DNA from 4 places in the Desulfosporosinus sp. SYSU MS00001 genome. Region 1 is predicted to be linked to each of the others. Evidence: riboswitches for the same ligand, from Rfam matches in the RefSeq annotation. Region 1 holds a riboswitch; each other region holds the start of a gene.

Region 1 (5,650 bases):
GAAGATTTATTTATTATATAATAAGAAATAGACGCGGTGGAACAAAAATTATACAATATCCAAATATATTATAACACAAATTATACAGTGATGTCAAGTTGTTTCTTCAAGATTCTTAGTTTAGGAGAGTGATCCGATGGACAGTTACCAAGAAAATTATCACGCGGAGATTGAGTATCTCAGGAAGGCATTGGCTTTTATCGAGGAAGAAGTGGAAAAAGAAGCGAAGAATTTAGAAGAGAAAAAGAGTGATTTGATTGCCGCTAGAAAGGATATGTACGAAAACTCCCTTCACGCTTCGAGTGACTTTGAAAGTCTTGTAGATATAAACCTGCATTCTATGCAAATAAATAATTATATCGCTAGTTACAATCCACGGCGTATCCAGAACCTCAAAAAAATGATAAATTCACCTTACTTTGGGCGGTTTGATTTTATAGAAAAAGGGTTTAGTGAAAAAGAAAGAATATACGTTGGACTTTACAATTTAATGGATAGGAACACGGGTCAAGTCTACGTTTATGACTGGCGCGCACCCATTTCAAGTATATTTTATAGGTATGAACTAGGTGAAGTAATGTATGACACACCGTCAGGGGTTAGCCGGGGAGATGTTTCTCTGAAAAGGCAATATAAGATTCGAGATTCAAAGCTAAAATACTTTTTCGATTGCAGTGTCAGGATTACTGACGAAATACTGCAGGAAGTACTAAGCCATAATACTTCAGCCAAAATGAAAAATATTATCGAAACAATTCAAAAGGAACAAGACGTCATTATAAGGGATAGGGATCACGAGCTCTTAATTGTACAAGGTGCAGCGGGTAGTGGCAAAACATCGATTGCACTGCATAGGATTGCCTTTCTCCTTTACGAGGGTCTTAATTCCAATCTGCGATCGAATGAAGTCGTCATAATATCTCCCAACACCGTTTTTAGTCACTATATTTCGAGTGTTCTTCCTGAGCTGGGGGAAGAAAACGTGAAGCAAAGCGTATTTGACGATTTAATCTCTGAGGCTTTTCAAGGCAGGTTTGGGGAAGAAACAAGGGACATGCAGATTGAAACATTGATACATTCCCGAGGGAAGGCGAGTGATGACGTTCGGCGGCAAAGCATCGATTTCAAGGGTTCGAGGGCATTCAAGCAAATTCTTGATAGACTATTATGGCATTACGCCCATCGGCTTATTCCCTTTGAGGATGTCTATTATGATGGAACAATCCTAGCGACGAGGCAACAGCTAAAGAACCGTTTTCTACACAATGAAATTGGTATACCGATGGCAAAACAGCTCAAAATCATCGAAACGTCCCTCTTGAAAAAAGTCCACCCATTACAGAAAAAGAGACTCCAACGCTTGGAAAAGATTGTGGAAAAAAGTGAAGGGCATGAGTTTGAAATAAAGTCCTTTAGCCGATTGTTAGCCATCAAACAAGCCGTGGCTTTCCGGAAACGAATTCAAAAATTCACGAACGTTGATTATAGAGACTTGTATATGCTGCTGTTCAAGAACCGTGGGCTTTTGCTCAAGCTGGCGCAAGGTCTAACACTTCCGGAAACTATTGAAGAAATTATTTCAACAACTTTGCAAAATCTAGAAGAGGGGCAAGTGTACTATGAAGATTATGCCCCGCTTCTTTATTTGAAGTTAAAAATCGAAGGGAATGATGTGGTTTCCGGGATCAAACATGTGGTCATTGATGAAGCCCAGGATTATACTCCTCTGCAATACGAGGTTTTTAAGATGTTGTACAATAATGCAACCTATACTGTCTTAGGAGACATCCATCAGACGATTGAAAAAACAACAGACGGTTCACTATATGACAATATTTCTGAGATACTCAATAAAGGTAAGACAATTAAGCTGTCATTAAATAAAGGGTATAGGTCGACCTGTGAAATCAACACCTTTGCACAGACTCTACTAGGTGAAGGTACCCAACACGGTTATGCTTCTATTGAACGTCATGGTGAGGAACCCAAGGTCATACCTCAAGAAACATTAGAGGCGATGGATCAGTCGATTATTGAAGATCTAGCGAAGTTTACTGAGCAAGGGTATGAATCCGTAGCCGTCATATGTAAAACTCAAGAAGATGCCGAAAAGGTGTTTAGTCGGTTGAAAAAATCGGTGCTACTAACACTTATTAAACCTCAAGGAGGGGAAGTTACAAAAGGTACATTGGTTATTCCAACTTATATGGCAAAAGGATTAGAATTTGATGTTGTGATCGCTTATGATGTTAGTAAAGAAAACTATGCGAATGATTTTGATAGACAATTACTCTACATTACCTGTACACGAGCACTCCATCGACTGGTTATTTATTATAAAGGAGATAAAAGCCCCTTGATTTAATCAAGATTTTATTGCTAAACCTTGTTGATAATGCCCTTAAGGCGTCAAAGAGTGGCGACAGAATATCTGTCAGGGTATTCAAAAATGACGAGTCAAAGATATTTCTTGAAGTTAAGGATAGCGGAATAGGGATACCAAAAGAGGAGATACCAAAAGTGTTTGAGCCGTTTTTTATGGTTGATAAATCCAGATCAAGAGCGAATAATGGAGTAGGACTTGGACTCTCTTTATGTGCGGAAATTGCGAAAATTCATGACGCTTCAATAGAAATCGAAAGTGATCTTGGAAAAGGTACCACCATAAAAGTTATATTTAATGGGGTTTGAAATGCGAAACTTAAAATGCGTATGTGATTATTCAAGGTTGATTTTTCGTTATGCTGTAGTATAATTACAAGAAAATACAAAGGGGAGCTTGCGATAAGCAGGCTGAGAGTAAGCTGAATGCTTAGACCCGTAACCTGATTTGGGTAATGCCAACGTAGGGATATACTTAGCAGAGATTACTGCATATATACTTTCATTGGTATGTATGCAGTTTTTTATGTTGACATGCCTTTCAGTTTGTATTTACGAAAGGAGATATTATGATAAAAGAATGTATTGAAAATGTCCGAAAAAATGCACCTCTTGTTCACAATATTACAAACTATGTAACCGTGAACGATGTTGCAAATGTGCTTCTTGCGTGTGGGGGAAGTCCGATCATGTCGGATGATTTGGAGGATGTAGAAGAAATTACTTCCATTTGCGGCGGCCTGAACATTAATATCGGAACGCTGAACAGAAATACAATACCGTCCATGTTTCTTGCGGGAAAGAAAGCAAATGAACTAGGACATAAGGTTTTGCTTGACCCGGTTGGCGCAGGAGCAAGCAAGCTTCGTACAGATACGGCAGTAAAGCTGATGAAAGAGATCAAGTTTAATGCAATCAGAGGAAATATTTCAGAAATCAAGACCTTAGCACTTGGAAGCGGAAGTACGAAGGGCGTTGACGCTGATGTTGCAGATGCCATAACGGAAGCCTCTCTAGATAACACTGTTGCGTTTGTGAAAGTCTTTGCGAAAAAGGCAGGCGGCATCATAGCAGTGACGGGAGCTACTGACCTTGTTACGGATGGAGATAAGTGTTATGTCATCAGAAATGGAAGATCGGAAATGGGCAAAATCACAGGCACAGGCTGTCAGCTCTCCGGAATGATGACGGCCTTTCTTGCAGCCAATCCTGAAAATGAGCTTGAAGCAGTTGCAGCAGCGGTGTGTACCATGGGTCTTGCAGGAGAAATTGGATGGAGCAATATGCAGCCTTCTGATGGAAATGCTACATATCGGAACAGAATTATTGATGCCATCTATAATATGGACGGAGAAACACTGGAAAAGGGAGCAAGGTATGAAGTGCGATAAAAAGGATTTGTTATTGTATGCTGTTACGGACAGGTCCTGGCTGGGTGATGGGACTCTCGGAAGTGTGGTGGAGAAGGCGCTGAAAGGCGGTGCAACCTTTATACAGCTTAGGGAAAAAGAACTGGAGTATGGAAAATTCCTTGAGGTAGCAAAAGAGATAAAAAGCTTGTGTAAAAACTACCATATCCCCTTGATCATCAATGATAATGTTGATATAGCTGTTGCTGTGGATGCAGATGGAGTCCATGTAGGGCAAAATGATATGGAGGCAGGCAATGTACGTGAACTGATAGGCAAGAATAAAATTCTTGGAGTATCGGCACAGACGGTGGAACAGGCAGTATTGGCAGAAAAAAGAGGCGCGGATTATTTAGGAGTCGGGGCTGTATTTCCTACCGGCTCCAAGGCTGACGCTGAGGATGTGAGCTCTGAAACCTTAAAGGAAATCTGTAAAGCTGTCAGTATTCCTGTCGTGGCGATTGGCGGTATCAGCAAAGATAACGTAATGGAATTATCAGGTTCCGGAATATGCGGAATAGCCATAATCAGTGCAATCTTTGCGCAGATAGACATTGAAAAGGCCACATCTGAGCTCAAAGGATTAACCGAAAAGATGGTGACGGCATGATTACGAGTACATCTTTGATCAGGATGTACTTTATCAGTGCCATTGCTTCGGCTCTTGCTAAAAGCATAGATCTGGAAAAAGGAAGCGAACCGCTTAACCACGCATGGAATACTAATGAGGGGAAGAAATGACAATGAGGGAATATGCAACGCAGATGGAAGCTGCAAGAAAAGGAATTATTACTGAAGAACTGAAAAAAGTAGCCCAAAAAGAGCTGATGACGGTTGAGGAACTGAAGCTGTTGGTTGCAGCAGGAAAAGTGGTAATATGTGCAAATAAAAATCATAAATGTATCGATCCGCAGGGAGTGGGCTCCATGCTGAAAACAAAGATCAATGTAAACCTCGGCGTCTCAAAAGACTGCAAGGATTATGATATGGAAATGGGAAAAGTGATGGAAGCAGTTAATATGGGGGCCCATGCAATTATGGATTTATCATCACACGGAAATACAATTCCTTTCAGAAGAAAGCTTACAGCGGAATGTCCGGCTATGATAGGAACGGTGCCGGTATATGATTCTGTAATCCACTATCAGAGAGATTTAAGCACCCTTAAAGCAAAAGATTTCATTGATGTAGTAAGGTTTCACGCCGAGGACGGGGTTGATTTTGTAACCTTGCATTGCGGTATTACCAAGAAAACTATAGAACAGATTAAAAAGCATAAAAGAAAAATGAATATAGTATCCAGAGGAGGCTCTCTGGTATTTGCATGGATGTGCATGACTGGTGAAGAGAATCCTTTTTACGAGTACTACGACGAAATTCTTGATATATGCCGTGAATATGATGTGACAATATCATTAGGCGATGCCTGCAGGCCGGGATGCCTTGCAGACGCTTCCGATGTGTGTCAGATTGAGGAACTTGTGCGGCTTGGTGAACTAACCAAAAGAGCCTGGGAAAAGGATGTCCAGGTAATGGTGGAAGGACCGGGCCATATGCCGATTGATCAGATTGCTGCCAATATGAAAATCCAGCAGACTATTTGCAATGGGGCACCATTTTATGTATTAGGGCCACTGGTAACGGATATAGCACCTGGCCATGACCATATTACATCAGCAATCGGGGGTGCCATTGCAGCTTCAGCTGGTGCAGCTTTTTTATGTTATGTGACACCTGCAGAGCACCTGGCACTGCCGAATTTAGAGGATGTAAAGCAGGGCATTATTGCCTCCAAGATTGCTGCCCACGCAGCAGACATTGCCAAGGGTGTAAGAGGGGCAAGGGAGATTGATGACAGG
Region 2 (5,650 bases), on a different contig from region 1:
TGTTTCCCAATATTAGTGCCCAAAATGGCTAGTTAATATAGCCGAAATTTGCGTAATGTATAATCCTATACATAACAAAAGTCCAAACATTGTATTGGTTTGAGCTGTATCGCGAACTGCAGGCATCATTTGAGAGGGCTGATTTTTGCCGATAAACCCTTTTTTTGCTTGTATGGCTTTGGGAATGCTTAATAAGACAATCAGAAGCAAGGGGGTGACCGACCCTCTAATAACTAATCCTATGATCCAAAGATAAGCTGCAGCGAACATAGCTCCGAGTACGAAAACGGCATGTTCATGTCCAATTAAAATAGCTATTGTCTTTCGGCCCGAAGCCTTATCCCCATCAAGATCGCGTATATTGTTGGCCATATTAATAGCACCGACTAAAATACCGGTAGGTATGGAAACGAGGATACTTTTCTCGTTGATATATCCTGTTTGGACGAAGAATGATATAAGAATAAAAAAAGTTCCCATTAGTAAGCCGGCAAAAATTTCGCCTAGGGGAGTATAGGCTATGGGCAACGGCCCGCCGGTATATAAATAGCCAATCAGCATTCCAACAAGCCCGATTAAGGCTAACCACCAACTGCTGTGAGCACAAATGTAAATGCCAAATAATATGGAAACACCGTAGCATCCCAAGGCGAGCCGCAGCACAGTTTTGGGCCGGAATCCTTCCCGGACAATTGCTCCGCCAATGCCAATAGAATCTATCGTATCCAGGCCGCGTTTAAAATCATAATATTCGTTAAACAAGTTTGTAGCTATTTGGATGAGCAGACAGCTCATGAGCATGGTCCCAAAAACGAGTTTATGCCAAGCGGTATAACCTAGGGATAAGGATGTACCGATAAATACGGGAATAAAGGATGCAGTTAAAGTGTGAGGTCGAGTTATTTTCCATAAAACTTTTAGTTTCCCTGGCTTTTCGGGGGTTGAATAGGGCATAGTATCAGGCATAGTATTCATGATCTTTTCCTTTCATATGAAACATCTGAGATTAAGTTATGAAATAATCTTAGCTTAGCAAGTGATCTTTGCGCAATATAATTATAGCACTGGAATTTAGCTGTGAGAGTATTTAACGGCTAATCATGTTAATTTTGTCTTCTGTATAATCTTGAACATTACGCTAAAAAGTGATATCTTCATTACAGAATTAATACAATTTCAAAGAGGGAGCTTAAGGAAGTAAGCTGAGAGGGCAGTTGATACCACTGCCGACCTTTGAACCTGATCTGGGTAATGCCAGCGGAGGGAAGTGATGATTGAATGATTAATGGTATGTAAACCGCTCATTTCCTAATGGGCGGTTTTTTATTTTCCCATAGAAATTTATCTGGCCGATAGTTGTCCAAGAAAAGAATTTTGATCTTAGTAAATGGAGGAGAGTTTCCGGTGGAAAATCATGAATCTGAGGATAAACGATCTATACCTGTTTTGACGATTGGTGTTGAGGAAAGATTACCTCCCTTGCGTAACGTCTTATATGGGCTGCAGCATGTTTTTGTCTCTAATGTTTGGCTTGACCCCATCTTTGTTGCCGCTATGATCGGTCTTCCAGTTGCTCTAGCCGCTAATATGGTAAATGCAATTTTTATTGCCGCCGGGCTGGTGACGCTCACTCAGGCCACTAGGCTTGCCCGTTTGCCGATTGTCCAAGGTCCATCGGCGGCTTTTGATACTCTGATGATTAATGCGGGTAAGGCCAACAGTCTTCCAGCTGCCGGGGGAAGTATTATGTTAAGTGCGGCCATTGTTTTTCTGCTGGCTGTCACTGGGGTACTTGAGCGTCTGCGCTCCTTATTTACTAAAGCCGTTACCGGGTCAGTGATCATTGCCGTGGGAATCGCCCTCTCGGGATTTACTCTCTATGAATTTTTAGGAGGTTCGCAAGGAATGTCTACCTTCCTTGCCCCGCAGATTCTGGCAATTTCAATTCCGACGGCTCTTGTTGTCATAATTCTGTCGCTTTTTGGCAAAGGGTACTTTCGGACCTACGCTTTTTTGATTGCCCTTGTAATTGGGGATATCATCGCAGCCGCCTTAGGGCAAATTCATTTTTCGGCCATGGCAGAGAAGGCCTGGTTCGGATTTCCAAGATTACTTCCTTATGGTGCTTTAACACTTAATGGGACGGCCTTTGTCACCTTCTTCATTGGTTATATCGTAGCAGTAATTGAAGCACTGGGAGTCTATCATGCGGCCTCGGAAATGGCCGACATCAGCTTAGACGCCCAACGCATCCGCAATGGTTTTGCCGGAGAGGCTGCAGGGTCTATGATTTCTACTCTCATAGGCGGTTTTCCGACCACAGCGTATGCCCAGAATGTCGGGCTCCTTCGTCTGACGGGTGTGGGCTCGCGCTTTACGGTTATGACAGCCGGGGCCATTTTTCTGGTACTTGGCTTTATACCGAAAGCAGGGGCGTTACTGGCCGTAACTCCCGATGCAGTTGTGGGTGGGATCTTTTTGCCGGCTGCTGTTTCGTTAATTTATACCGGCCTTTCCACCCTTAATACCATGGAGAAAACAGAGGCCAATTATATGATAGCGGGATTTTCAATACTGCTTTCTGTATCCTTACCTGGTGCAGTAAAAGGAATGACCGGTCATCTGGGAGATTTTTTATCCAATGGAATTATGATCGGGGCTTCAACGGCCATCATCTTACAAATTATCTTAGTTATGATTCCTGGTTGGCTGAGGAAAAGAGGACGAAAGGAGAACTTATGAATGAAAGGTTGGTCAGAAGAATTAGTAAAGGAAATTTTAGGGTTTATTCATGCTTACTCAGATTGCCACAGCCTCGAGGCTGAACTTGATCCTGAATTTAATGATCTTGCCTTGAACATCTTTAAATTTCAATATGAAGGGAATCCCCACTATAAACGTTACTGTCAGCGTCGTCACAAATCTCCGTTAACCGTTAAACGGTGGGAAGATATCCCCCCGATACCCTTTCAGATGTTCAAAGAAACAGTTCTAGCCTGCGAGCCTATTGAGGAGGCAGAAGCAGTTTTTATGACCAGCGGCAGTACCAACAAAGAAAAGCGCGGACGTCATTATCATCCGACTCTTGAAGTTTGGGATGCATCCATGGTGCCTCCCTTTAAACACTATGTCCTCCCTGATCGGGACCAAATGACGATTTATGTTCTGTCGCCGGCAGAAGATGTCAATGAAAATTCCTCGCTATCCAGGTATTTATCCCTGGCCGTCAAGCATTATGGAACTCGGGACAGTGCTTTTTTCTTCAGTAAAGAGGCTGGGTTTGATATGGCAGGCTTAGTATCCGCTTTACGTAAAAGTGAAGCTAAAGGTGAACCAGTGCTTCTGATGGGTGCTACTTTTGCCTATGTACACTTTTTGGATTATTGCCGGGCGGAGGGATTAGCCTTTAATCTTCCGAATAACAGCAGGATTTTTGACACAGGGGGATTAAAGGGGCAAGCCAGGGAGGTTACAACAGAGGAATTATACAGTTGGTTTAAGGACTATTTTAGTATTGAACGAGAACTTTGCATCAATATGTATGGAATGACGGAGTTGAGCTCTCAACTTTATGATCGTACGATTGCGACAAAGGTTAAGGGTGGACGGGTATGTTTAGAAAAAATAGGACCTGCCTGGACACGGCTTCAAGTGTTGAATCCTGATACGTTGAATCCTGTTCCTTTTGGAGAAACAGGATTGCTTGCACATTACGATTTAGCCAACTGGAATTCTGCTGTTGCTGTCTTGACCGAAGACCTAGGGTATCAAACCGAGAATGGTTTTGTCTTATTGGGACGAACTAAAGGTTCCGAAGCACGTGGGTGCTCCATTGCGATTGATGAAATGCTGGCGGAGCAAACTAGTCGTTAACTAAGAGGTGTTAGTAAATTGGGGCAACACATTTTGGCTTGCTTTGTTCCTAAAGGGATTTGCATTGAAAGCTATGAGGAACATACCTTCGGCGAATACATCCTGGAATTTCCGAATCTGTCCAGCGCTCAGGTTATGGAGCTCAGCACTCGCCTGCGTTTGAACCGCGGCAAGTATTTAGCAAATTTAAAAACTGAGCGTATTGTTGAGATTATTGATAAAACTATTCACTTATGGTTAAATCCTCAATACCCATTGCGCAAACTAGCTGAAACCTTGCTTCCCATGATTACCGGTTATGATGCAGAGATAGTTCGTCTCGAACTTAAACGGTTTCTGAGGGGATTTCGCAAAAAGGATTTATATCGATTTCTTGATGAGGAGTTTGATAACCCAGGGATGTTAGACAATTTCCGTCCCCGTAAATCTGGGGGCTTTACTCGAGCCTATGGACCGGAACTTATCCTCCATTTTTTCTCCGGCAATGTGCCGGGATTACCCATTTGGAGTATGATCATGGGTTTGCTTCTTAAATCTGCCGGGATCGGGAAAACGTCCTCCGCCGAACCTTTAATGGCGGTTTTGTTTGCTCAATCCTTAGCCGAAGTTGACGAAAACTTGGCTGAATGTTTGGCCGTGCTTCCCTGGAAAGGTGGCAGTGCTCAATTTGAAGACGTTCTCCTTGAGAGGGCAGATGCGGTCGTGATCTATGGCTCAAGTAAAACGGTAGAAAAAATAAAGTACAAAGTACGACAGCCGATTCCCGTTCTTGGATACGGTCATAAGATTAGTTTCGCCGCCATCGGTCGGGAAGCTCTGACAGCCGACCGCTATCAGGATACCGTACATCGTCTGGCTAATGATGTTTCGGTCTATGACCAGCAGAGTTGTCTATCCCCGCAGTTGGTTTTCGTGGAGAGAGGCGGTGTAATCAGTCCACAGCAATTTGCTCAGTTTCTTGCTTCTGAACTTGACCGTTACGAGAAACGCCGTCCGCGGGCCAAGCTAGTTGATGCTGAAATCCATTCCATTCGTTCTCTGCGCAATCGCTATGAAGCGGTGGCAATCAGCAATCCCGACATTGATGTTTATGCAAGCAGGGCAGGAACAGAGTGGACGGTTATCTATCATGGGCGGCCGGGGTTTGAAGGCTCCCCTCTCAATCGAACGATCCACGTTTTTGCCTGTCAATGCCTTGAAGAGGCTTTTGGTCACTTGCGGCCCTATCGTTCTTATTTGCAGAGTGCAGGAATAGCAGTCGCTCCGGAGAGGCTTGAGGTCCTTGCGCATTGCTTAGCTCAGGAAGGAGTAAGCCGGATTACAGCAATAGGTCAGATGACCTTGGGAGTATCGGGATGGCATCATGATGCACGTTTTAATTTAGCAGATCTGGTTCGCTTTGTAGATATTGAGCGGAGCGCTGAACAACTTGCTGAATTATACGACCCAGACGTCGAGTAAAGAGGAGGACCTATTTTGAAGGATAAGGTGATCTTAGTGACAGGCGCCAGTCGTGGAATTGGCGGAGCAATAGCCAAACACTTTGCTTCACTTCAGGCAATCGTCATTGTAAATTTTTTGAGAAACACCCAATTGGCGGAGGAAGTTGTTGGGGATATTCAATCACTTGGGGGGCAGGGTTTTGCACTTCAAGGGGATGTTACTCAAGAAGAAGCGGTCAGAAGGATGGTTGAAGAAATCGTTGATAGTTTTGGAACAGTTGATGTGCTGGTGAACAATGCTTTATGTCATTACACGTTTAACCCTAAACTGCGCA
Region 3 (5,650 bases), on a different contig from region 1:
TTAAAAAGAAACTGACAGCACTGAACCCTATTAGTCTTCAATATTACTTTCATTCTGTTCTAAGAGCAGATTTGTTTCGTTTACTGGCAGCGATTGAACGGTTTTGAGTTTTCGAACAATGGTGCGCGATTTTTTCGTTGCCGAATCAATAGTATTACTTGCTTCTTGAAGCTTTTTCTGGGTTTTTTCAAGGATCTCCACAAATTTCCCAAATTCCGTTTTGACAGCACCTAAGAGGTTCCAAACCTCACTCGATCGTTTTTCAATGGCTAAGGTTCTGAAGCCCATTTGTAGACTGTTAAGAAGTGCAGCGAGAGTCGTTGGACCGGTAATGATCACCTTATATTCTCGCTGCAGGAATTCACATAAACCCGGGCGCCGCAAAACTTCGGCATATAAGCCTTCAACAGGCAGAAACAAGATGCCGAAATCCGTTGTGTGGGGCGGATCGATATATTTATCATGAATACTTTTGCCTTCCGACTTAAGGCGATTCTCCAGGGATTTGCCAAACTCTTCAACCTGCGGGACATTTACCTTTTCTTGTGCTTCCAGCAATCGTTCATAGTCCTCCAAGGGAAATTTTGCATCAATGGGTAACCAAAGGACACTATCCTGATCATCTCGTGACGGTAATTTAAGGGCAAATTCAACGCGGTCATTGCTTCCGAGTTTTGTCGGGACATTGGTTGCATATTGTTCGGGGGTAAGGACTTGTTCAAGCAAATTCCCCAGTTGAATCTCACCCATAATGCCTCTGGTTTTTACATTTGCTAAGACTTTCTTTAAATCCCCAACACCGGAGGCTAACGTCTGCATTTCCCCGAGTCCTTTATACACGGCTTCAAGCCGCTCACTGACTAATTTAAAGGATTCTCCCAATCGCTGCTCAAGGGTAGCACTGAGTTTCTCATCGACGGTGGCGCGCATTTGGTCTAATTTATGAGCGTTATCCTGTTGAATCTGTGTAAGCCGTTCTTCGACAGTATGACGCAGTCGTTCCAATTTTAAATCAGTGGTTTTAGTTAGGGAGCCTAATTGATCTGAAAAAATATCCAACTGATTGCGCTGGAGGGAAGCAATCTCCGCCATGCGAGTCAAAACTGAATCGTTGAAGGAATGAAGGGTTTGGCTTAGTTCTTCCCGCACCTGACGTGAGTTGAGCATTGATTCTTCGCGATTTTTAGAGATTTCACCATGAACTAAGCGTTCGCTGCGTTCAAGGCCCTTCTCCAATACCTCGAATTTTCCCTGGAAATGGTTCGCTGAATTTTGAGAAGAGCGAAATACTAAGAGAATAAGTAAGAGTAACGAAATACTTACCAGAACTATTAAGGTCATAAGTAAAGGATCTCCCATTGAAATGCCTCCTAAGTTTAAATCTGTAATTACAATAACAATAACACACTTGTAAGACATTTCGCGGTTATTCTCGTATTTTAATAATTTCATTTATCCCCCCCTGGACTGCCAAGTGTCTCTGAAGCCATGGATGGCGAGAAGAGACCGCCGGTCATGGACGACCAAGTGTCTCTGAAGCCATGGATGGCGAGAAGAGACCGCTTCCTAAAAATAAATCGTAAATCATGGTTTGCCCCTGAGTTCACAGAGTTGACTTTCGATTTCGAGCGTGTTAGATTTTAGAAAAACATAAGCACAGAGCGGGGGAGCTGGAAAGGCCGGCTGAGATTTAGACCCTGGAAAGTCTAAGACCCTATAAACCTGATCTGGATAATGCCAGCGTAGGTAAGCAGTTACTCTTTTTGGTTAAATAATTAAGAGCTTAACTCCTATTCTGGAGATAGGCTCTTTTTATTTGAAAGAGTGAACTCGTTCAGCTAAAGCTGAACATCGGGGCTTCGGTGGGGGACTCTACCCCCACCGAAGCGGAGAACGGGGGCCACTCCCACTTGTAGAAGTGGGAGTCTCACGATTAGATGAAAAATCATGGGGGGAGAACAATGAAAAAAGCACTTACAATTGCCGGCTCAGACAGTAGTGGAGGAGCAGGAATTCAAGCCGATCTAAAAACCTTTTCCGCACATGGCATTTTCGGCATGAGCGTCATTACCGCCGTCACGGCTCAAAACACACAAGGAGTTTTTGCCGTTCAGGATATTTCCAGAGAGGTGATAGCAGCTCAAATTAAGGCGATTTTTGAAGATATTGAAGTCGATGGTCTCAAAATTGGCATGGTTTCTCAAATTTCCACTATTGAGGTCATTGCTGAATCTCTAAAAAACTATTCTCCACAGAACATTGTGCTAGACCCGGTCATGGTATCAAAAAGCGGCTACCATTTGTTAAATCCTGAAGCCGAGGTGACACTCATTCGTAAGCTTTTGCCCTTAGCTACCATCGTAACACCTAATATTCCGGAAGCAGAAGTGATGACGAAAATGTCAATTCGAAATCTTCCCGAGATGGAAGAGGCTGCAACAATAATTTGCCAAATGGGAGCTAAGAATGTTCTTCTTAAAGGCGGACATCTGGAGGATGATTCAACAGATATTCTCTATAATGGTCAAGACTTTAAGTATTATGCTTCAAAACGAATAGCGACGAAGAATACTCATGGAACCGGCTGTACTCTGTCTTCAGCTATAACTTCTAACCTTGCCTTAGGCTATTCCCTTGATGAAGCAGTTTCCCAGGCTAAAGAATACATTACTGCTGCGATTGAACACTCTTTAGACATAGGCAAAGGTGTTGGGCCGACTCATCACTTTTATGAGCTGTATAAGAAAGCCGGAATGACGAACTGAGATTAAGAATTTGTTCAAGATTTCTATAAGTGGGGGTGGGTCCTTCGTTATCTTCAGGTGGGGTAGAGTCCTTCTTCGCTATTCCTTTTGGGAAAGTCAGCTCGGCAATAATGCCCACTGGACATTATTGTATCTGAAGCCCTGATGTTCAGCTTTTGCGTAAGCGAGTTCACTTTCTTGGATTAGTTTTACGATTTTTGGCAACCTAAAGTCTGGAAGGACCCTCTGGATTAAACTTGTACAGTTTTAGAGGGTGCGCTATACTAGAATTCAATATTTTAAATTTATATAATACAGATTTAAGACTTAGAGGAGGAGTTTAAATGCTGCAAGGAAAAATAGCTTTAATTACTGGCGGAGGTACGGGAATCGGGAGAGCAATCGCCTTGATTCTTGCTAAAGCCGGGGTCCAGATTGCCGTTAATTATTCCCGTTCGGAAGATGACGCCTTAAAGACAAAGGCTGAGATCGAAAGTTTGGGTGTTCGTTGTCTAACATACCGGGCCGATATATCGAAAGATGAAGACGTCAGATTAATGATCAGGAAGGTTGTTAACGACTTTGGGAAATTAGACATACTTGTTAATAATGCCGGTATGACTCACTTTGTAGATCATACTGATTTAGAAGGTTTAAAGGAAGAATACTGGGATGACATAATGGGGGTAAATGTTAAAGGAACGTTCTTTTGCTCCCGTGCTGCCGCCCCAGAACTTAAGAAAACTCGGGGATGTATCGTCAATATGGCATCCATTGCCGGCCTGACGGGATTAGGCAGCTCTATTGCTTATTCAGCCTCAAAGGCTGCCGTTGTCAGCATTAATAAATCTTTAGCTCGCGTTTTAGCTCCTGAGGTTAGGGTCAATGCTGTAGCCCCGGGAATCGTACAAACTCGTTGGGTAGCAGGTAAGGATGAACATATCGCCCATCTTGCAGCCGGTACTCCCCTTGGACGCGTGGCCACCCCGGATGATATCGCCGAAGTTGTTTACGCACTTATTGCACATGCCGGCTTTGTAACCGGGCAAACGATTGTTGTTGACGGCGGGAATTTCATCTAAATCCTAAAGAGGTAAATCCTAAAGTATGCATTGGTATGAAGGAGAGAAACTATAATGTTGCGGAAGTTGATAATCTTTGTTGTGATGCTATGTCTGATTTGTTTTCCAGTAACGTTATTCTCTCCTCAGACCGCTGACGCCACCACAATAACTCCAACCGATTATGTCTCTTGATTGGGATAAAAAGGTACTTGACAAAAAACAGAATAGGATTATAATTAAATCATAAACAATAAATAAAAGATTCAGTTAAGTTCTTGTTAGGGCATTGCTAGGTGAAGTTTCGATTCTTCGGAGGTTTTCAGCATTGCGGTTTTAATGGGTGCTGAATTCGTTGAATTGATAACTACCTAGTAAGAAGGTAGTTCTTTTACGTTAAGAAAGCTTTCCCGCAAAGTTCCTCCCCGTAACTCTGTTGTCGTTAGTCCCATAAAATTTCTTTGGTAATCAGTAAGTCATTGATTCTGCTAGGAAATTAGGTCGAGATTTCAGAGGATTGTTCCCGAAACACATTTTATCAGAAGTAGTGGAGGATTTGTCGAGATTAGTTTGCTAACCTAACATGATTTGGTTCATATTTTCTTAGTGAGTATGTTGAAAATTAATCCAGAGCCGTTTATCCATTAATTCTGGGGGGAACTTTGCGGGATCCATTGGTTAAAAGAAAGGTCACTAATTGGTGGCCTTTTTTGTTTGCACTCCTCGCAGCTGTGCAACACAGAGGGTTAAAATCCTTTCACTGCCGTTACCTGTTCGGTGCTGAAGCCAATATTAATCTGTCCGGAATTTATGGACTGACAAATCTTCATCCTTACCTAAAACTTACCACGAAGCAACGCAATACAAACCTCTGGGGATATTGTATAATAAGGCATAAGGACATTGGTCCTTAAGTCTTTTTCATGTATATCCTCTTTGTCCCTCCGGGACAGCATAATCGGAGGGAACCTTTTTCTTCTTTTCTAGTGCGGTTGGGAACGTACTGCTTATAGTTTCTTAGAGGATAAATGAAGAAAATTTATGGATTAGTTTTAGGAATAAGCCCGCCTTTTGGTGGGCTTATTCCATTAAAGTGGACAGATCGTCATAGAATCGGGTAAAATAAGATTGATTAGAATTGTTTAATTTAGGAAGGTGACGTTTATGAGTATACATATTGGCGCTAAAGAGGGCGAGATTGCAAGGACCGTTCTTTTACCCGGCGATCCTTTGAGAGCAAAGTTCATAGCAGAGACCTTTCTTCAAGATGTTGTTTGTTATAATCAAGTAAGAGGCATGTTCGGATTTACAGGTACTTATCAAGGAAAACGGGTTTCTGTTCAAGGAACTGGAATGGGAATGCCCTCAATCTCAATCTATGTTAATGAACTTATTACCGAGTTTAAAGTCAAGAATTTAATTCGCATTGGTACATGCGGTGCTATGCAGGAGGATATTCATCTTAAAGATGTCATTCTGGCAATGAGTACCTCAACTGATTCCAACATGAACAAACTTAGATTCAACAATATGGATTATGCTCCAACGGCTAATTTTTCCTTGCTCATGAAGGCCTATAATAATGCTCTAAAATTAGGAGTCCCTGTTCGAGTCGGCAACATATTAAGCACGGATACCTTTTATGGAGATGAACCTGATGATTGGAAGCACTGGGCTAAGTTTGGAGTTTTGGCAGTGGAAATGGAGGCAGCAGCCCTCTATACTTTAGCTGCAAAATTTAACGTCAGGGCCCTTGGAATAATGACTGTCAGCGATAGTTTTATAACGCATGAAATTACAACCTCCGAAGAGCGTCAAAAGACCTTCCGAAATATGATTGAAATA
Region 4 (5,650 bases), on a different contig from region 1:
TCTAATAACTAATTCTGATAACTAAAACCAGATTAATCTTCCTTGCCAAAAATACCCCTTATTTTTCCTTATCCTAACACAAAGCGGTTTCAATTATATAAACATTGCATTACATCACTTAAAATTGACACAGCGTCGAGACATTCGGCATGGCCAGGGGCTGCCTTCGCTCAGAAGGTTTATTCTTCCTGATAGTAAAAGAGACCGGGATTAAACCCGGTCTTTGGCAACATCTTTTCCAATTTTATCAGAATCAAAGGGAAGGGGAATCTTCTCAGTGTTATCTGGCTTCCGTGACTTGTTGTTCGTTTTTTTAGCCATAGCCAATTTACCCCCTTTAACGTTTCACAAATAGGATTCTCTGATTAATAAATTCTATACATTCCTTTTTCCATTCAACAAATCCAACAAGTGTTTTTTAATATTAATGGCTTCACCGGAAAGGAGAAGGTCCTGCTCACGAGGCCTGGAGAAGGGAACTTGAATCTTATCTAAAATTCGAGCAGGGCTATGACTTAAAACAACAACTTCATCGGACAAAAGAATTGCTTCTTCAATATCATGGGTAATAAAGACAACCGTCGGACGGCTTTGACTCCACACATTAAGAAGCCATTCCTGCATTTCCCGCCGGGTCAAGGCGTCCAGTGCTCCAAAGGGTTCGTCGAGGATCAGAGTGTTCTGTCCAAATAAGAAGGTTCTTAGAAGTGCTCCCCTTTGCCGCATTCCACCGGATAATTGATGCGGGTAATGATCCGCAAACTTACCCAAGCCAAAACGATCGAGCCAGTGACGTGCTGTCTCTCTGGATTTACGTTTATCCTCACGCCGTATGTCGCTGCCTAAGGCGACATTGTTCAACAACGTACGCCAGGGCAATAGTAAATCTTTTTGGGGCATATATCCCACTTGACCCGGGATACCCTTAATGGAGCGACCCTCTAAGAGAATATCACCTTGGGCAGGCATCCCCACTCCGGCGATCAAATTACAAATCGAACTCTTTCCACAACCGGAAGGACCAATCAGAGACACGAATTTTCCCGTTTCTACCTCAAGGTTAATATTTTGCAAAACATCCAGAACAGATCTTCCGCCGTCCTGATAAGACAACGATACGTCTTTAAGTACTAGCATAATCTAAGCCTTGGGCAGGAAGCTATTAGTAAACGCCTTATCTGTGTCGATCATTTTATCCAGTAGTTTGTGATCAAACATCCATTGGGCATAATTGTGCCAAACAGAGGATTTCTGGACACCCCATTGTGAAGCATCAGCCTGATACTGCTGACTAATCCAGGCTTGACTCTTCTTGATAAGCTGCTTATCTTCTTCCGGTGCGTTCTTAATCAGAATGTTAGCCGCATCATCCGGGTTTTTAATAGCATATTGGTATCCTTCACTAACGGCTTGAGTGAAGCGGCGAACAACATCGGGTTTTCCCTGAATCATTTTTTCACTTGTAACTAAAACAGGCGTATAATCGTCAAGTGCCGGATTGATATCTTTCAGCCATATCATATTGAGAGGTGTTCCGGCCAATTCAGCCTGAATCCCTTCCCAACCATAAAAAATCCAGGTCAGATCGATAGAACCTTTTGACATACTGGCAATGGGATCAGCATCTCCAATGTTTATCATTTTGACTTTATTAAAATCTGCATGTTCCTTTTCCATCAAGGCTTTAATGGTTTCTGTCTCCGACGGCAGACCCCAACCGCCGTAAGTCTTGCCTTCAAAATCCTTCGCAGTTTGGATATTCTTACTCTTCAGTGAAGCAAAACCCGATGTGTTATGCTGCAAGATTGTGGCTATAGAAACTAAGGGCAGCCCTTGGACGCGGGCGTCGGTGACTTGTTCCTGGGCGCTTATTCCGAAATCGGCTTTGCCGGTCGCCACTAACTGTTCCACCGTTCCTTGGCTCGAAGGAGGAACGATTTGGACATCCAGGCCCTCCTTGCTAAAATACCCTTTGTCTTTAGCCACATAGAGGCCCGTATGATTTGTATTTGGTGTCCAGTCCAACATAATTGTCACTTTGTCTGGCTGAGCTGCCGGCTTTGTCTGCGCAGATTCTGTTGCTTTCTGCGTGCTTGTGCTGCATCCGGTTAACAAAAGGAGAGCACATAAACTTGCCGCCAGCGTTACACTTAATACTTTTTTAACCTGCTTTATTTTCTTTCGTCCTCCCACAATTTCTGATTTAAACAATGGTTTAATCATAATTCCTACTCCTTTTCCGCGACTTCTTTAAAACCCGGGAATATTACAAGGTTCTACTTGACGATTTTAATCTTCCTTAGTATGTAACCAAGGTAAAGCAAGGTGCCGAATTACCGCGATTAAGACAAAATAAAATAGGCTTAATACTGTAATAGCAACAATTGCGGCAAATACCTGATCCGTTCGAAATGAATGCGACGAACGTGTTAAATATACTCCTAAACCGGAACTAGCTCCAAGCCACTCCCCAATCACTGCTCCCATAACACTATAGGTTGCAGCTATCTTCAATCCTGCGAAAAATGACGGTAAAGCATTGGGCCAGCGAATCATATACAAGATTTGCCAACGTGTTGCTCCCATACTCTTAAGCAGATTAAGCAGGTCATCATCACTGACTTCTAATCCTTCTATTAAACTCACAGCGATTGGGAAAAAACATACTAAGACAACAGTGACAATTTTAGGCAGCAGGCCATATCCCAACCAGAGAATCAAAAGTGGGGCAACCGCAATAAGAGGCACCGTTTGGGACACAATTAACAAGGGGTAAAACAAACGCTTAATTAGAGGCGAAAGTACCATTGCCACCCCTGCCACTAAACCCAAAGCTATTGCCAAAACGAACCCTGTAGTTGTTTCAAAAAGTGTCGTCAACGTATGTGTCCAAAGCAACTCTCTAGTGTTCCAAAAGGCTTTCATAACTGCTATAGGAGAAGGAATCAGCCAGAGAGGCAATTTAAAATAGTAGACAATGATTTGCCAAAGGGCCAAACAGATCAACAAAAATACGATTGTCGGAATACTATCATGCCATTTTCTCTGGAACCGTCCTGATTTCAATGGCATTTCCTTACTTCTCCCGGTATTTTTTGATCTTTTCTTCGATGGTCGTTTTACCAGGATTATAGTCCATCTTAATATACGTCATAACCCTAGAGGCACCAGCTTTTATACAGGCATCCTGTGCCTTTCGTACAATAGCCCACAGTTCATCGGGTTCCCCTTCCATGGTTGTTTCCATCGGTCCAACCTCATAGGTTACACCACTGGCTGCCACAACAGCGATTGCTTCATCGACAACTTCAAAAAGCCGATCGTCTTCAACTTTTGGCAACACCTGAAATGCCATCATAATTTTAGCCACTCCAGACCACTCCTTATAATTAGTATCATTTAGCAATCAGACGGAAACCTTATCGATACAGATTTCCTTCGGCATATCAACTAGATACTTCCCATCCGAAAATTCTGCCCGTTTTCTGGAGAAATTACGAAAACCGCACATGACATGCGCGGTTTACTTTATCTCAACACGTTTCCTCCGCTGGCATTATCCAGATCAGGTTCGGTCGGCAGTAACTCTAACCACCCTCTCAGCCTAATTTCTTAAGCTCCCGTTATATTCAGTTTATGCCTTCCCTTTAGATTAGCACACATGGGGGGATTGCACAAGCATGTTTATTAAAACCTGCTTCAAACACTTTTAACATTTGCTCAACCATCCTCACATCTTGATATGGTAAAATAGATCATGTCTTCAAGGGTTTTAGGATTGACAATACCTAACTCTTCATATAGACTAGTAAAAATTCTTCGTTTGAAACCTTTAAAACAGGGAGTGTTTAAATTGGCTTATTACTATGAAGATGCGTCAAGAACGTTTAGCGAATATTTGCTCGTTCCAAATTTGACAAGGACAGACTGTATTCCCAGTAATGTTAATCTCAAAACACCTTTGGTTAAATTTAAGCGCGGCGAGAAATCCCCTCTGGAGCTAAATATACCCTTTGTATCTGCAATCATGCAATCGGTATCTAACGATAGTTTAGCCATTGCTTTAGCAAGATGCGGGGGACTTTCCTTTATTTATTGTTCACAGTCCATAGAGGAACAAGTCGAAATGATTAAGAAAGTCAAACGATTTAAAGCCGGTTTTGTGGTTAGTGATGCCAACCTTACGCCTGAACATACGCTGAAAGATGTTATACAGCTTAAGAAGAAGACCGGACATTCGACCATAGCCATTACTGAAGACGGCACTTCCTCAACAAGATTAATGGGACTCGTGACAACTAGGGACTATCGGATTAGCCGGGACGTTCTGGATAAAAAAGTTTCCGAGTTTATGACCCCATTATCGAAGCTAATCGTAGGCCAAGAGGGAATTAGTCTCAGTGAGGCCAATGATATTATATGGGAGCACAAACTGAACAACTTGCCCATTATTGATAAAAATCAAAACCTCCTCTATTTTGTATTCCGGAAAGATTACGACGATCATAAGGAAAATCCTTATGAATTATTGGACTCGGAAAAACGCTTTGTCGTTGGGGCCGGAATTAATACGAGAGATTATGAAGCAAGGGTCCCCGAATTAGTGAAAGCCGGCGCCGATATTCTGTGTGTTGATTCCTCCGACGGGTTTACCGAGTGGCAGGGGAGAACCATTTCCTATATTAAGAATAAATATCAGGGAAGCGTCAAGGTTGGCGGCGGCAATGTCGTTGACCGTGAGGGATTTATGTATTTAGTAAACTCCGGAGCTGACTTCGTTAAAATTGGAATCGGTGGAGGCTCTATTTGCATTACCCGAGAACAAAAAGGCATCGGGAGAGGCCAGGCCACTGCGGTTATTGAAGTCGCTAAAGCACGTGATGACTATTATAAAGAAACAGGGATATATGTCCCCATATGTTCTGACGGCGGAATTGTTCACGATTATCATATTGTCCTGGCCTTAGCCATGGGCGCAGACTTTGTCATGATGGGAAGATATTTTGCCCGTTTTGACGAAAGCCCCACAAAGAAGGTCAAACTCGGCAACAATTATGTCAAAGAATATTGGGGTGAAGGCTCTAATCGAGCCCGCAATTGGGAAAGGTATGACTTAGGGGAAGGGGATAAACTCCATTTCGAAGAGGGCGTTGACAGTTATGTCCCTTATGCGGGCAGATTACAAGATAATTTAGAGGGAACTTTAAGCAAAATCAAATCAACAATGTGCAGCTGCGGAGCAATCAGCATTGAGGAATTACAGCGAACAGCCCGTATGTCGTTAGTTTCTTCTACAAGTATTATTGAAGGCGGCGCCCACGATGTAATCCTAAAAGAGAATAATTATTAAGATTTTAGGCAACTTATAAAAAATACTACAAAGCAAAAGACTGGGGTGACTCGGTCTTTTGCTTTGTTTTTTTACGGCCCATCAATTATTGTAAAGTGTTAATATATAGAAAATTATCGGCTTAAGTATTAACGAAAATTGAACTCGTACAATACAATAGAACAAGGATTGTAAAATGGATATGCTTTGAATTTAAGCTATTGGATCTGATAGTGATAAGGAACTTATTTTATTATTATCAATAAATTAAAGGTAAGGAGACGAAGCTATGGCTTCATTAACTACCGGATTGATTGAAAA

What was found. Region 1 has a riboswitch for thiamine pyrophosphate ahead of thiM (hydroxyethylthiazole kinase). Riboswitches for the same ligand answer to the same signal wherever they lie in the genome.
Region 2: it holds a riboswitch for thiamine pyrophosphate, as region 1 does, so the genes downstream of both, ACPUYX_RS14595 (solute carrier family 23 protein) here and thiM (hydroxyethylthiazole kinase) in region 1, are expected to answer to the same signal.
Region 3: it holds a riboswitch for thiamine pyrophosphate, as region 1 does, so the genes downstream of both, thiD (bifunctional hydroxymethylpyrimidine kinase/phosphomethylpyrimidine kinase) here and thiM (hydroxyethylthiazole kinase) in region 1, are expected to answer to the same signal.
Region 4: it holds a riboswitch for thiamine pyrophosphate, as region 1 does, so the genes downstream of both, ACPUYX_RS06785 (thiamine-binding protein) here and thiM (hydroxyethylthiazole kinase) in region 1, are expected to answer to the same signal.

Annotation. Positions count from the first base shown of each region.
Region 1 covers NZ_JBNFTW010000002.1:64,028-69,677, forward strand. Annotated here, with positions in the region: gene ACPUYX_RS03700 (HelD family protein) at 137-2,365, shown strand; gene ACPUYX_RS03705 (sensor histidine kinase) at 2,377-2,691, shown strand; TPP riboswitch at 2,762-2,868, shown strand; gene thiM (hydroxyethylthiazole kinase) at 2,952-3,773, shown strand; gene thiE (thiamine phosphate synthase) at 3,760-4,401, shown strand; gene ACPUYX_RS03720 (hypothetical protein) at 4,398-4,532, shown strand; gene thiC (phosphomethylpyrimidine synthase ThiC) at 4,535-5,650, shown strand, end outside.
Region 2 covers NZ_JBNFTW010000008.1:19,236-24,885, reverse strand. Annotated here, with positions in the region: gene ACPUYX_RS14605 (ATP-binding protein) at 1-36, shown strand, start outside; gene ACPUYX_RS14600 (1,4-dihydroxy-2-naphthoate polyprenyltransferase) at 13-975, opposite strand; TPP riboswitch at 1,172-1,283, shown strand; gene ACPUYX_RS14595 (solute carrier family 23 protein) at 1,405-2,742, shown strand; gene ACPUYX_RS14590 (CoF synthetase) at 2,743-3,873, shown strand; gene ACPUYX_RS14585 (acyl-CoA reductase) at 3,892-5,334, shown strand; gene ACPUYX_RS14580 (SDR family oxidoreductase) at 5,350-5,650, shown strand, end outside.
Region 3 covers NZ_JBNFTW010000007.1:51,481-57,130, forward strand. Annotated here, with positions in the region: gene ACPUYX_RS13540 (DNA recombination protein RmuC) at 31-1,359, opposite strand; TPP riboswitch at 1,654-1,767, shown strand; gene thiD (bifunctional hydroxymethylpyrimidine kinase/phosphomethylpyrimidine kinase) at 1,962-2,765, shown strand; gene ACPUYX_RS13550 (SDR family NAD(P)-dependent oxidoreductase) at 3,089-3,826, shown strand; gene deoD (purine-nucleoside phosphorylase) at 4,970-5,650, shown strand, end outside.
Region 4 covers NZ_JBNFTW010000003.1:65,859-71,508, reverse strand. Annotated here, with positions in the region: gene ACPUYX_RS06800 (ABC transporter ATP-binding protein) at 376-1,137, opposite strand; gene ACPUYX_RS06795 (ABC transporter substrate-binding protein) at 1,141-2,223, opposite strand; gene ACPUYX_RS06790 (ABC transporter permease) at 2,290-3,072, opposite strand; gene ACPUYX_RS06785 (thiamine-binding protein) at 3,077-3,370, opposite strand; TPP riboswitch at 3,525-3,634, opposite strand; gene ACPUYX_RS06780 (IMP dehydrogenase) at 3,854-5,350, shown strand; gene ACPUYX_RS06775 (hypothetical protein) at 5,619-5,650, shown strand, end outside.